DNA from 3 places in the Corallincola platygyrae genome. Region 2 is predicted to be linked to each of the others. Evidence: predicted binding sites of a transcription regulator. Region 2 holds the regulator's gene; each other region holds the start of a gene.
What was found. The regulator sigma-54, encoded in region 2, starts transcription at its own class of promoters, with help from an activator protein. The targets are predictions, from matches to a motif close to GTTGGCACGNNNNTNGNNT.

Region 1: a site for sigma-54 is predicted at 2,488-2,506, ahead of ABEA14_RS00895 (PEP-CTERM sorting domain-containing protein). Genes of this name have one in related genera too.
Region 3: a site for sigma-54 is predicted at 1,632-1,650, ahead of ABEA14_RS02070 (FlgO family outer membrane protein). Genes of this name have one in related genera too.

The regions. Positions count from the first base shown of each region.
Region 1 is NZ_BAABLI010000004.1:31,485-36,459, forward strand. Features, by position in the region: gene ABEA14_RS00880 (ABC1 kinase family protein) at 1-271, shown strand, start outside; gene ABEA14_RS00885 (DoxX family protein) at 347-736, shown strand; gene ABEA14_RS00890 (hypothetical protein) at 824-1,531, opposite strand; gene ABEA14_RS00895 (PEP-CTERM sorting domain-containing protein) at 1,814-2,443, opposite strand; gene ABEA14_RS00900 (response regulator) at 2,632-3,549, opposite strand; gene ABEA14_RS00905 (hybrid sensor histidine kinase/response regulator) at 3,542-4,975, opposite strand, start outside.
Region 2 is NZ_BAABLI010000029.1:7,381-12,355, forward strand. Features, by position in the region: gene rapZ (RNase adapter RapZ) at 1-248, opposite strand, end outside; gene ptsN (PTS IIA-like nitrogen regulatory protein PtsN) at 272-721, opposite strand; gene hpf (ribosome hibernation promoting factor) at 729-1,016, opposite strand; gene ABEA14_RS16675 (RNA polymerase factor sigma-54) at 1,045-2,550, opposite strand; gene lptB (LPS export ABC transporter ATP-binding protein) at 2,641-3,366, opposite strand; gene lptA (lipopolysaccharide transport periplasmic protein LptA) at 3,369-3,914, opposite strand; gene lptC (LPS export ABC transporter periplasmic protein LptC) at 3,898-4,458, opposite strand; gene kdsC (3-deoxy-manno-octulosonate-8-phosphatase KdsC) at 4,455-4,975, opposite strand, start outside.
Region 3 is NZ_BAABLI010000004.1:320,637-325,611, reverse strand. Features, by position in the region: gene ABEA14_RS02080 (LPP20 family lipoprotein) at 1-242, opposite strand, end outside; gene ABEA14_RS02075 (FlgO family outer membrane protein) at 247-867, opposite strand; gene ABEA14_RS02070 (FlgO family outer membrane protein) at 951-1,586, opposite strand; gene ABEA14_RS02065 (flagellar assembly protein T N-terminal domain-containing protein) at 1,801-2,976, shown strand; tRNA gene ABEA14_RS02060 (tRNA-Arg) at 3,047-3,123, shown strand; gene ABEA14_RS02055 (TraB/GumN family protein) at 3,221-4,105, shown strand; gene smrA (DNA endonuclease SmrA) at 4,140-4,724, shown strand; gene ABEA14_RS02045 (GNAT family N-acetyltransferase) at 4,729-4,975, opposite strand, start outside.

The DNA of each region.
Region 1 (4,975 bases), on a different contig from region 2:
GTCGAGACAAGTGCAGGATATCTTTAAGCACATGTGTGCTATTGCTGCAGAGCCGCTGCTCTTTGCTGGCGCATATGATTTTGGCCAAGCGGATATTGCGAAGCGGATTCAGAGCTTATCGCAGTCGTTGATACCGCACCGCCATACCTTAGGCGAGCCGCCAGCTGACGCGCTGTTTATTCATCGCAAGGTGGGAGGGCTTTATCTTTTGTTATCCAAACTTAGAGCAAAAGTGAATATCAACGAGCTCGTTGCTCCCTTTCTGAAATAAATCCCACACGCGCCGGGTCTTTATATGTAAGGCCGGCCAGCCAAACCATACAAATCGAATGCTGGAGATATGACAATGAATGAGAAGACTAAATCGAGACTATTTACTGCTGGCAGCGTGGTTTTGGCGGCCATCTATCTAATGTTCGGCGCGGGCAAGTTTATCGACCCGGCGAAATGGACTGACAAGTTTGTCGCCTGGGGAATACCCGAGTGGTTCGTATCTGTGTCAGGGGCGTTAGAGGTACTTGGCGCTATTGGCCTGTTGATACCTTTCTTGCGCGGTCCTGCAGGCATAGCGCTGGCGCTGTTTATGGTGGGTGCTGTGGGTACGCATGTTGTTCATGCTGAAATCGGTATGATCTTTGTGGCGGGCGCGATACTGGTCGCTAGTGCAGTCGTTGGATGGTTGAGGCTACCTGAAACTATGAGCTTGTTCACTGGCACAAAACTGGCAGCGCAATAGTGTCCCTATATTCAGAAAGTTTTGCTCACAATGATGACCTGACGGAGGAAGAATTACTCTTCCTCCGAAACGACAAACTGAGGGGAGTTAAAAAGTAACCTCCAACGAAATGTTGTTAACTCCTGGCACTATGCGCCAGTTAAATGCACTCTTTTCCCCATTGTTGAAGCGCTGCTGATAGCTTTCCCAACTTTCCGAAGCTTGGTCTGGTTGTGACCAAATAGCGGCTTCGCCAATCGCAATGCCAAGTGCGGCCGAACCGAGTGCATCATCACTATCACCAAATGCTGCAATGGCCCCTGCGCCGAGCAAGTTCACGCCAACGGTGATCAGATGTGGTTTCCAGGTGTAACGCTCATCAGCGCGCCAGCTGCTTTGCTCCAGCATCTTTTCGGCTTCTGCAAGTTTGGCGATTTTCTCTGCGCGGGTATTCCCCGGCAGTGCCTGGTATTCATCCCAGCCGTCGACCACAGGTAGTGGTTTAAGTAGCATCATCGCTAATCCACCAGCAGATTTTACTGCGCCGACCCATTGCTTGGTGGATTCATCAGAGTCGTCTTCGTCTATCGCTTTATAGAGTTGAGCCGTGGCAGCAACACCATAGAAGCCGGTCCAGCCATATTGCCAATACTTTGATGGTGTCTGAATATCCGTGAGCTTGGCATCAAGAAAGCTTAAGCGGGCGTCTATTTCAGATTCTTCCAGTCCTTGATAATCCCTCGCCATGATTGGGGTAGAGATTAAGCAAGTTGCCAAACCTGTGGCAATAAGTCCTGAGCGGGTGGTTAGGAGCATTTGGTCTCTCCCTGAACGTTTTTTCTAAGCATAGAGTAATCCTGCTGACGTAACAGCCTAACAATTCAGCAAATTTATTAATTTTAGGGTTTTGGTCCCTATGTCATCTCCGAGCTGGGATTGAGCAAAGGGTGTGCATGGCTTTTTTAGCAGGTTGATAGCATCAGTAGGCAAAGGAGGTTTCACACTACATCGAAACAGTCTGTTGTGTTTAATAGGAATGTGGCTCATAAACCAAAAAGCCCTCGCTAGCGAGGGCTTTTATGGGCAATACGGAAAGGTCTATTTAGCGCGACGGCGCAAACCTAAGCCTGCAAGGCCAAGACCAAACAGAGCAATGGTGGCCGGAGCCGGCACGTCCATAGCGTTGGCAACCAAGATAACTTTTTCCCATGCGGTGCTGCTGTTCAAGCCGGTATAACTACCAGCACGATAGCCACCCACCCAGTCAAAGGTATGCCAGCAGAGGCGGTCACGTTCGCCACCGCCTGCGGTGTCACACTGGTATTTACGAACTGAGTCGCCAAGGCCCGCAAATCCCCATGACCAGTTGTCTGCATAGTACCATTCAGCACCATTTGCGGTATGGGTTACACCATTGTCAGCCGCGCCTGTGTCTGTCAGAACGTCGTCCCAGCCTGCAGCGGCTAAAACTTCAAATACATCTGAACCTGTGCGACGGGCAGCCAGCATCAGGTAGTCGCCAGAGCAATTTGCCAAAGCGGCATCAGCACTGTTACCCAGAGGTGTGGCATAGGTAGAGGAGTAACACTCACTCCAACCCCAGGTGTTTGTCACAGTGTTTACGGCAACATCATTTTGAGGGCCATATGGGATAAATGCGGCACTGGCTGCTGTGGATGCAGCCAGCAAAGCGACTCCCAAACCTGCTTTTACTGCTTTATTCAACATAACCGACTTCCTTCTTATGTCGTCTTTTATAGTTGGCGGAGAACAAGCAATTACCGGTCCAAATAACTTAACCATATGATTTTATGATTTTTATTTCTCTCTTTGTATCCATCATTGTTGTGTGGTCATTGTCTCTGTAAATTTAACAGACGTTAATAAAGCAAATGCTCTAGTCTTATTCAGCATACCTAGGCTGGTAATGCATCTCCGCCTTCCAATATTCGAATAGAAATGGCCGCGGCTGCGGTGCGATTGTCCACATCAATCTTTTTGAACAGCTGCTCTAGGTGTTTGTTGACTGTGCGGGGGCTCATGCTAAGGATCTGCGCAATCTCCCAATTGGTTTTTCCAAACGATACCCAATAGAGCACCTCTGATTCACGTTTGGTGATGGGGAGTTTGTCCTGAAGTACATCAGGCGAACGGGTAGCCTCTGCCGCCACCAGCCTTACCAAACTTTGGCCGGGCTGATGTTCGCCACCAAACTGAGCTTGCATGGGCATTTCAAACTCATTGATGGCCAGCGGGGTATGTTGAGGGGCTTTTCCGAGCCAAGGCAGCAACTGGTCGGTTATACGCTGCCAAACAGTTGACTCTTCATCAGGGCTGGAGGTGACGAGTTGATGCACATGAGGCGTTGCCCAGGCGATAGTGCCACTATGCTCGATACAGATGACATACTGACCGGCATGGTCCAAGGCTGTTTGAGCACTTAATGCCATTCGCGCGTTCTGGGTATGAACTTTAATTCTCGCCATCACCTCTTCGGCGATGATGGGTTTGGTAACATAGTCGACGCCCCCAACCTCGAATCCTTTTACCACGTGTTCGACATCGGTCAGTCCGGTCATAAAGATCACTGGGGTCATCGGCAGTTGCTGCTTTAGTTTCTCACAGGTTTCAAACCCATCCATACCGGGCATGATCGCGTCCATTAATACGATGTCTGGGGTGATACGCTCAGTGATAGAGAGTGCTTGCTGGCCCGACAGCGCAACCAACACGGTCAAGCCCGCTTCATTCAGCGCCGCATTGAGCATGCCAAGGGACTCGGGCGAGTCATCGACTACCAGCACAATTGAGCTGACGCTTGGTGTGTTAGTCATGTATTAGTTCATCCAGATAAGTGACGATTTTTTCAAAGTCACAACGTTGTGATTCTTGGCGCATGCGTTCGATGAAGTCACTGCCAGCAACTTGCTGAAGCTCGAGTTTATTCAGGGTTTCGCTGAATGCGCTCAAGTAGCCAATTTCTGCCCAATTTCTTAGCTCTTTGAGGTGAGTGCCATCAGGCAAGGTTTCCGGAGAGTGGAAGCTATGGCTGTGTTCAGGGCTCGCGACTTGTGTGGGGCTCTCTTGTACTTTCCATTCGAGCCGCAATAGCTTTCCTATCTTGCTAAGTAGTCTACTGAGTTCGACTGGCTTGGTCAGGTAGTCATCGTGATACTGGCCAAGCAGGTTGTCGTGCTCAATTTCCAACGTGTTTGCAGAGACCATCAAGATGGGTTGGGTCGCGCCGCGCTTTCTTAATTGAATTGCAAGCTGCCAGCCACTGACCTCAGGCATGGCGACATCCAGCATAAACATATCAACAGGACAGTGGCTGCTGACTTCAAGTGCTTCTCTGGCGTTGGCCGCCTGAAAGATCACAAATCCGAGCGGTTCGAGGATATCTTTGAATAGCTGACGCTGAGAGCTCTCGTCATCGACGACTAATATGGTGCGTTCGTCGCCTTCAAAACCTATGACATTTGCGTCCGGCAGACGGACTTCTTTGTGGGGTTTGCTTAGCGCAGGCAGCATCAGGCTTAAGGTAAACTCACTGCCTTTACCGGGCGTACTTCTGAAGTCGATGTTTCCACCCATTAACTCGGCCAAGGAGCGGCTGATCGTTAATCCCAAACCCGTACCTCGAATGGCCTGAGTGGATAGTGTTCTTACTCGCTCAAAGGGTTTGAAAATCAGCTCTCTGTCCTTGTCATCAATGCCTAATCCGGTATCCGTCACTTTGAAATGTGCGACCTCATTACGATAACTGACACTGAACGTCACTTTTCCTTTTGGCGTGAACTTAATCGCGTTTGAAAGCAAGTTCATCAAGATCTGGCGCAGACGCTGCTTGTCGCAGGCGATAAAGTCTGGAAGTGGATTGGCCAAGGTGTAGTCAAATGCAATGCCCTTGTTCTGCGCCTGTAGCCTGAACATATCAACCACTTGGTCGAGAAATACGCCGATTTGTACTTCATCACGCTGTAGCTCCAAACGTCCTGCCTCGATCTTGGAGATCTCCAATAGGCCTTCGATCAGATCGGTCAGATGTTCGCCATTGCGACGTAAGATGGCTGCGTACTCTCGCTTTTCTGGGGGTAATTGGTCGTCTTTACTAAGCAGTTGTGCGTAACCCTGGATCACATTCAGCGGTGTGCGAAGTTCATGGCTGATCCCCGCCAGGTAACGGCTTTTTGCCTGATTGGCATTTTCCGCTGTCTCTTTCGCTTCCTGCAGTGCCTGATAGGTTTCTTCGTGGGCGTC
Region 2 (4,975 bases):
AGTAAAGTGCAACGATACTGTTGGCACAGCATGTCTAAAATGGTTTCTAACGTATGCGGCTCTTCAGGCAGGTTTCGAACGTCGATGCTGACCGCTATCTCGCCATAGCGCTCACTGACCTGAGTGACCAATGTCGGTAGCATTTCTACAGGAAGGTTATCGACACAGTAATAACCAAGATCTTCCAGAACACGTAAAGCGACACTTTTGCCAGAGCCTGATCGGCCGCTGACAATAGTAAGTTTAATGGGTGACGCTACGTCCGTGTCGCTCATGGGTGAGTGATGATCTCGTAGAGTTCCTGATCGTTATCTGCACATCTTAACTTCTTCAGAATTTGCTTGTCTGAGAGTTTTGCTGCAATTGCTGACAGGGTTTTCAGGTGTTCCTGGCAGCTCTGTTCTGGGACCAGTAGCGCGAATATGAGGTCTACTGGTTGATTGTCGATGGCATCAAAGGCAATAGGCTCATCGCACTGCAACAAGACTGCAACAGCTTTACTGGCATTTGAGATCCGCCCATGAGGAATAGCAATACCATTTCCAATACCTGTACTGCCCTTTTTCTCTCTATCCAGAATGCTTTCAAAGATCATTTTGCAGCCGTGATCCGGCAGGTGCTTGGCAGCCAGTTCGCTGGCCATCTCAAGCACTCGTTTTTTGCTTGAACCGTGGACTGCACTTCGAGTGCAGTCCAGGCTGAGAATGGATGATATATCCATAGTGTAATTAGTGCGCGTTTAGCTTTTCTTTATGTTTAATTACTTGTCGATCGAGTTTATCGACCAACGCGTCGATTGCGGCATACATATCTGAATGCTCTGCGTTAGCAAATATCTCACCACCATTTAGGTGCAGTTTTGCTTCTGCTTTTTGCGTTAACTTCTCAACGTTGAGGATAACGTAAACGTTATTGATGTGGTCGAAATGGCGCTCTAGCTTAGTGAACTTTTCATTCACATAGTTTCGGAGTGAATCAGTAACTTCGACATGATGGCCGGTAAGATTGATTTGCATAGACCTCATCCTTTTATTGGTGAGCTTTTTACAGCAAGCTCTTTCGCTGATTTGACGGTGGGATAGACAAGGACTCCCGATACTTGGCGATCGTTCGTCTTGCTACCTGAATTCCCTGGTCTGCCAGTAGGTCAGCAATTTTGCTATCTGACAAAGGCTTGCTGGGGATTTCAGCCGCCACTAGTTTCTTGATCAGTGCTCGAATAGCTGTTGAGGAGCATTCTCCACCCCCTTCAGTACTGACGTGGCTGGAGAAGAAATATTTAAGCTCGAAGATACCTCTGGGGGTATGCATATACTTTTGTGTGGTCACACGGGATATGGTTGATTCATGCATATCAACCGCTTGAGCGATATCGTTAAGCACCATTGGCTTCATCGCTTCATCGCCGTATTCAAAGAAATCCCGTTGAAACTGAACAATGCAGTTTGCCACTTTCATCAGCGTATCATTGCGGCTTTCCAGGCTCTTGATGAACCATTTTGCTTCCTGCAGATGAGAGCGAATGTACTGGCTGTCTGCTGAATTCTTCACCGTGCGGCTCATGGCAGCATATTGCTGATTTACTTTGAGTTTAGGTACGGCATCAGGGTTGAGCTCTACAACCCAGCGACCGCTTTTTTTGGTCACCGATACGTCTGGAATCACGTATTGTTCTTCGCCACTGATCACCGCACTGCCTGGGCGAGGATTAAGTGACTGGATCAAGCGGAGAACTTCGCGTAACTGGTCTTCCTTGAGCTTGCTTTTACGCATCAACTGGCGATAGTCACGGCTGGCGAGTAGCTCGATATGATTGCCCAGAACCTGCTTACATTCTTTCAACCAAGGTGTATCTTCTGCAAATTGGTTGACCTGCACCAGCAGGCACTCTTGCAGTGAGCGAGCGCCAACGCCGATCGGGTCAAACAACTGAATACGTTTGATTACAGCTTCAACTTCATCCAGCTCAACCGCTTCTTCATCTTGTCCGAGCGCGGTAAGAATGTCTTCTGCTGACACAGTCAGATAGCCGGATTCGTCGATGGCATCAATGATGGCGGTGGCGATTGCACGGTCTACGTCACTGAATGGAGTCAGTTGCATCTGCCACTCGAGGTGGCTTTGCAGTGAATCTGTTGTCTCGCCCTGATAGCTGAACTCACTATCGTCGCCGTAGGAGGCTCCGGAAACTGGCGCTGCAGAGAGGTGATCATCCCAGGTGCTGTCTACTGGAAGTTCGTCAGATATCTGCTCTTTGTTGAGTGCTTCCGACGTTTCAACCGCAGCAGCATCATGTTCGTCTTGGAAACCATCGTTGCTGTCAGCTGATGCCGTTTCAGCTTTTTGAGGAAGATCTTGAGCCTCGCCGTTGACAGGCTGCTCAGCTACGTCGCTTTGTTCTGTCTGTTCCAGAAGCGGATTATTGTCGAGCGCATCCTGAACTTCCTGCTGGAGGTCCAGAGTCGATAATTGCAACAGCCGAATTGCCTGTTGCAATTGCGGCGTCATGGTAAGTTGCTGGCCTAAACGTAACTGTAATGACGGTTTCATTTACTTCCGTGACAATAAAAAAACGCACTTGCTTACAACGGACGTGGAGTTCGAGTGAGAGACTAAAAAATGCGTCACCCGTTAATTAAACTATAGCTGGAATTGCTCGCCGAGATACACGTCACGTACCTTTTGATCCGATAATACATCTTCCGGCTTGCCTTTGGCTATCAACTCTCCGTGGCTAACGATGTAAGCGTACTCACATACATCCAGAGTCTCTCTCACATTGTGATCAGTAATCAAGACACCAAGACCTCGATCGCGTAAGTGTTCAATGATTTTCTTGATATCGGTTACAGATATTGGATCTACTCCTGCAAAAGGTTCATCCAATAAAACGAACTGAGGCTCTGCAGCCAGTGCTCTTGCTATCTCAACTCGTCGACGCTCACCGCCCGACAGAGACATTCCTAAGCTGTCACGAATGTGAGTAATGCTGAACTCTTCAAGCAGCTGCTCCAGTATTTCCAGTCGTTGGACCCGGCTCAGTTCAGCGCGGGTTTGCAACACGGCCATAATGTTGTCGGATACAGACAGCTTGCGAAAGATGGAGGATTCCTGTGGTAGGTAACCAATCCCCTTGCGTGCGCGAACGTGCATGGGGGATAGAGTGACATCTTCATCATTGATTGTGATGCGCCCTTTATCATTTGGTACCAGGCCAACCACCATATAAAAGGTGGTTGTTTTGCCCGCCCCGTTGGGGCCCAACAAGCCGACAATTTGGCCCTTGTTTAACGCCAAAGAGACATCTTTCACCACTTGGCGCCCTTTATAGCTTTTTGCCAGATGGTTGGCGGTGAGGGTTGCCATGACTATTCGGTATCCTCTTCTTCATCTTTCTGACCCAACTGCTGTTGCAGCTGTTCGGGTAAAAAGATGGTTGTGACGCGGTCACCTTCCTGTTTGCCGCTTTCAGCCACCAGTTTTTGCTTGGCGATGTCGTAACGTATCAGCTCTCCTTGCACCACACTGTCCTGTTGAGTCAGGGTCGCGCCACCGGTAAGAATTAACGTCTTGTCCGCCAAGCGGTAGCGTATCTCTTTTGCTTCTGCTGTCATGGTGCGACCATTTTCCAGCAGTTGACTGAATTTTGCGGGTTCGCCTGCGGCGATCAAAACTTCTTTTCCCGCACCTGCAGACTGTTCAACCTGAAGGGTGTCAGCAAAAATCTTCAATGTGCCTTGAGTAACGCTGACATCTTCAAAGAACGAGATGATACCTTTTTGTATATCAATGCTTTGGCGCTTGGCATCCACACGGACTTCTTGCTGAAAGTCAGCTTCAACAGCCTGGATATGAGGGGTTACCGCGATCAGCAGTCCAGCCAGGCCGAGATAAAATCTATTTTTCAGGTTCATAGGTCGCTTTTACATCACTGAGCAGTTCAATCTGCTCTTTTTCTACATTGCCTCGCAATCCAACTCCCTGGAGTTGGTAGCTCGGCCCTTTGACCGTAACAGGTTGATCGCTGCTGACTTCATTTGATGCCAGATCCATTTCTACATACTCGGTCAGCAGAGTATTGGTTTGATTCTGTTCTGTTTGGGTTTCAATAACAACCTGCTGCTCAAGAATCAACTGGTTCTCTCTCAGTCGTCCCTGTTCTGCATTGAGCGTCCAGCCCGCTTGTTTACCATTAGGGTAGACGACCACTTTAGGTGACTTGAAACTGGTGAATTCATTGTTGCTGAAGTGCGCCATATCGGACGCCCAGATCTGATGAGCGAGCAAGCCATTTTCATCATAACTGCGACTGCGGAGCGTTTTGGCCGTGAAGTCAGGGCGCTGTTCTCCCTCGGCACCAGCAACTTCAATTTGTTGCTGACGAACGCTGTCCTGATAGTAGTAAAGCGCGATTGCAGCAGCGAAAAGAATAACGCTGAATATCAGCACGCGATTCATATACTCAGCCCCTGGCTGCTTTCAAGTTTACCTTGTGACTGCAGAAGTAAATCGCATACCTCTCTGACCGCACCATGGCCACCCTCAATGTTGGTGCGATAATGGCTGAACTTATGAAGCATTGGGTGGGCGTCTTGGACGCTGACAGCAAGTCCACACCGTTTCATAACGGGAGCGTCTACCATATCGTCACCTATGTAACCGCACTGTTCCGGCACCAGGCTTGTTTTCAGAAGCAGGGATTCGAATGCGGAGAGCTTGTCATCCTGCCCTTGAAAAATGTGTTCAACGCCAAGAGCCGTCATCCGTTGTTGGACTATGTTCGACTTTCTTCCGGTAATAACGGCGACAGAAACTCCTGCATATTGCAGCGCTTTGACACCATACCCATCGCGAGTATGGAATGCCTTTAACTCTTCCCCTTGATTGCCCAGATAGATGCGTCCATCGGAAAACACGCCATCAACATCGCAGATCAACAGGCGAACCTGTTTTGCTCGGTCAATGATGTCTGTGC
Region 3 (4,975 bases), on a different contig from region 2:
TGCTGGCCGTAGATCTGCTCCGCCAGTTCCCGGTAAGCATCCATTTTTGACGCACGCATTGCCTGCAACATGCGAGTGTTTTCATCAAGCCCCGACTGTGAACTGATTGGCGCATAACCCACCGCATGGAGCACAGGATAATGATCCGGCGGCACAGCCTCCCACTCAACGTGCTTATCAAACATCTGACTGCAACCAGAAATAGCCAGTACAAAAAGTAAAATCAGTTGAATTTTCGGCATCGAATCACCCCTGCCTCTGGCTCAATAAAGTAACGCCATCACGTGTCTTCACCTCATTTACGGCAGAGACAATCTCCTCCGGTAAAAACTGTTGCGCCGCACCGACAACCACTTTCGATTTAATATCAACTAGGCGAGCATTCACCTGCACCCCACCGTTCATAGGTTGCAGCGTGCCCGTCAGCACATATTTGAGCGGCAGCTCACTTTTAAGCTGAGTAAAATTTCGACTGAACACAAAGTCTCCGGTAGAAGTCACCTGAATCTTATCTTTGAGTTTAAAGTCGAGCACTTTACAACCCTGTTGCTGCATCTGAGTAATTAGATTCTCAGCCAGGGCTTTGCCAAGTGAGCCACTGGTGTTAAGCGTTTCTATATCAACAAAACTGGCGACCGCCATAGGTTGATAACAACGTTCAGGCATAGTGCCTACCAATTCCTCAGCGATTTTCTCAACATGCGCGACAAAGTCTTTGGGCTTCACTTCCTGGTAAGGGTCCCAAGCAATCGCTTCAGATGTAGCCATCTGCCCCGAAGCCATCGAATGCTCAGGTTGCTCGGGTTCAGATGCGCAAGCGGTTAATATGAAAACAGTCGCCGCGAGTTGCCAATAGTTAGACTTCATAAGCATCGTTCTTTCTCTTCACTCCCTCTGTTATCGACATCAAACAAAGGGACTTAAACACAAGTTGGTTTCAGGCCGGAATCTTATCCACCTTTCCTGATCAGCATCCCAGACTGGGGGTCCTTGGCCACGTAGCCCCCTTCGGCAGGCATACCGGCCTGCTCGACAAACAGAGACATGGGCAGGAAAGTTGATGCAGTGGCAACAATGGCCCTGGATTCCACGCCGACAATACGTGCTGTTACCTGAATGCCATTAGAGCCACGAATGAGCGTACCCGTAAGAATGTATTCAATGGGGTGGCGATGCTGTAGACGCAGAAAATCCCGAGTCATGGCAAAATCCCCCGTCGGGGTAACATCAATGCCACCCGTCAGCTTAAAGTCGATTAGCGTCCATCCCATCTGCTGGAGTTCAACCATCACCAACTCAGACAACTGATTGCCGTAGACATCGGTGCTTTCCAGCGTCTCGATATCTACGAAGCTGGTAACAGCGATAGGTGTTTTAGATGAGACATAGCGACTCGAACCAATCAGCTGCAGAGCCAATTGTTTGACATGGGTCGGCAGATCCACTGTCATTGGAGTAACCGCAGCATGAGGCACATAAATCTCTTCTTCGTCCTCAAGCATGCTACAGCTACTCAGCGCCAGCACAATCAATAGCAAACCTGCGCCAATCAGCAGGTGCGAATAGAAGTGTTTCAAGGCAGCCATCCGACTCTCCTACCTCGTCAATGAATCGTTATTCTGATGAATTACCAGCAAAGTTTATGCCACCTGACAACCGCGATTGACAAACGCAGGCTAAGGGTCAATACAGACGGCTAGATCAGCTAGGGCCGTACTGGCCCATTTTTTGCTGATTCTGGTAGTAATTAAAGAATAGGCTGATTTTTGACGCCTAATTAGCAACCGTTTGAGGCTCACTATGCTTAGGCGACTACTTATACTGCTGTTACTGCTGGCCAGTCCTATATCCCACGCGATGTGGTATGAAGCGGAGGGCTCTGCGACCATTTATAGTGGTGATATTGCCAGTGCACGTGAACGAGCAACACAGCAGGCTCTGAAAAATGCGCTCATTCTTGCCGGAGGCACAGTGAGCAGCCTGCAAGAACTTGCCGCCGGCAAGATCGTAAATGACCAATTTCAGATCCGCACCAGTGGCACCGTGAGAGATGTTCGAGTGCTCTCAGAGCGCCGCAGCGGTGAGACGCTTTATATATCTATTCATGCAGATCTGTTTCCACAGTCTCTGCAATGTGAAAGTGCTGCGTTCAAAAAATCCTTACTGCTGACCCGATTTAGATTGAGTGATCCAACAAACGCGCGTGTTGGAGGTATTGAGCAAATCGGACAGGAAGCCAGTCAATGGCTCTTCGATCACCTGCGTGCAGAGAGTCAGTCCAGTTATCCAAAGCGTTGGTTAAATCAAATTACTCACTTCACGCCTGCAGAGTTTCAATCACAGCGCTTGGTCACGCCTATGCTAAGCCGAGAGATAACCAGACAAACCAACACCCAGGTCGTACTGTTCGCCGAAATCCGTGATCTTTCGTTTAACGGAGAAGTCCCTACGCGTAAATGGCAGGAGTGGGTCTATTCGCCACCAGAAAGAAATTTCGAGTTAATGATACATCTGGTCGATGGCAGCTCAGGTGAACTCCTACTGGAACGTAGTTACCACAGCCAGGCCCCTTGGGACTTTCCCACTGACAAACGCGTTTCTGTTGCTTCAAAAGCATTCTGGACATCGCCTTATGGTGGCGCTGTCAGTGACGTGCTATCCCAGTTGCAGGCAGATCTCGATATGACCTTGAGTTGCACCCCGGGCCGTGGTCGTATTACCCACATTGCCAATGACCTGGTCGAAGTCGATCTGGGCCATAGCAACGGTTTGCGTATAGGTGACAAGCTAACTTTGTTGCATCGCATGACTTACGATGGCCAGGATGGAAAACACCACGTGCGCCTGCTTCCTACCGAAGTCACCCTTAGAGTGACAGAGTCATACCAAAACCGGCTTATTGCCAGAGCTTCGGATCCAAAAGAACTAAGCGGAGTACAGGTAAACGATATCGTACAGTTGGGTGGCGTGCTTTAAATTCCCTTCAAGAACAGTATAATGCGGGCGGCTGCCACCCCAAACAAGTGACAGTTCGCCAATATTTTGGGCTCCCGTGGCACAGCTGGATAGCGCGGCCCCCTCCTAAGGGGCAGGTCACAGGTTCGAATCCTGTCGGGAGCGCCATCTCCATTAACTCCATAAGTTATTGATCCCCAGTTTTTATCAAGGCAAAGTAATCAGGGTCTGTTGACCCTAGATACCCACTTCGCAGGAACACGTTATGCGCCTCTGGATTAAATCGCTCCTTCTGTTTGTTGCCATTTTCTCTGCCCCACTCTCAGCAACGATCAGCCCAGCGCTATATGAAGTAACCAAAGGCAATCAAACCAGCTATTTCTTCGGCTCGGTGCATATGGGAGAGGCCAGGTACTACCCGCTTCCTGCCGCGATCGAAAAGAGGTTTTCCCAAGCTGATCAATTGGTGATGGAAGTTAATATGCAGGATGAGGCCGCGATCCAGGCTGAAATGATGCAGTTGATGATGCTTCACGGTATGTATATGGATGGCACCACCCTTAAACAGCACCTGCCAAAAGCACTCTATAAAGAAACGGTAGAACGAGCGAAACGCTTTGGTGTACCCAGCGCAAGTATTGACCCTCTCAAACCTTGGGCCGCTGCGCTGATACTTGCCCAGGCCTATTACCAATCTATCGGCTTGGACCCTAACTACGGCGTTGATATGTATTTCAGCGGGCTGGCCAAACAAAAAAACAAAAGTGTTTATGGTCTGGAAACTCTCACCGATCAGATATCTGCAATGATGAAACTTGACGCCGAAGGCAGCACCATGTTGCAGCAAATGCTGGATGAGACCAAATCAAACAACAGTTACACGCAACGTATGATGCGCGCCTGGGCAGCGGGTGACTCAAAATTGCTGGCAAGCATATTCAAAGAGGAGCTCGGAGATACCAAGGCTGATCAGCTGTTTGTTGATCACCTGCTTAAAAAACGGAACCAAGCCTGGCTAAAACAACTCAAACCCATGATGAGTAAAAGCTCACTATTTGTAGTCGTTGGTGCCGCCCACCTGGTGGGCCCGGAAAACCTGTTGGATTCGCTTTCAGCAAACGGCTACAAGGTTTCAAAGCTGGCTTACTAACGATACTGCTACATATTTACACTAGTTAAGTACCATGAGTGACGACGAATTTTTCTCCTTTGATGCCGAAATGGCCGATGTAAAACGACTGGTGAGTGACAATCAGGTTGTCCACCATTCAAAACACCGTACGCTGGATAAGGAAAAAGCGGCCAAGCGGGAGGCTGCTCAAGCCGCTACAGAGTCTAAAGATGATCCGCTCTCAACCGAGATAAGAGAGATGGTCTCGCCCGATGACCAGATTAGCTTTATGCGCCCGGGAGTTCAGCACGGCGTTTTCAGGAAGCTAAGGCTTGGGCAATATCAGATTGAAGCCAGGCTGGACCTTCACAAACACTCCGTTGAGCAGGCGCGCCGAGCGGTCCAGCAATTTTTGCAGGATTGCCTTCGGATCGAAGTACGTAGTGCCATTATTGTTCACGGAATTGGCCGACACTCTAAACCATCCGCATTGATAAAAAGTGCTGTCAATCAATGGCTCAAGGCACTTCCCGAAGTGCAGGCATTCCACTCTTGTCAGAAGCACCACGGCGGCTTAGGGGCGGTATACGTCATGCTCAGGAAAGGCCCAAATAAAAAGATGGATACCCGGGAACGAATTCAAAACAGGAAAGGTTAGTGCCTTAGCTCCTAGCCTGTTCCAGGCTTTGGTAGATAAAAGGCGCCGTTAACCACTGCTCGCTATCATCCTCTGGCAGCGTTTCCACTTCACTCTGCTGGTCATAAAGCTCAAAGCCTCGTCGCTGGTAGTTTTGAAGCGCGCCTTGGTGATCTTCACTGCAGGTATGCACCCAAACCCGCTCAGGGTTAAGTGCCCAAGCTTCCGATATCGCGGCAGACAGCAAAGCGCCACCCAGCCGTTTTCCATAG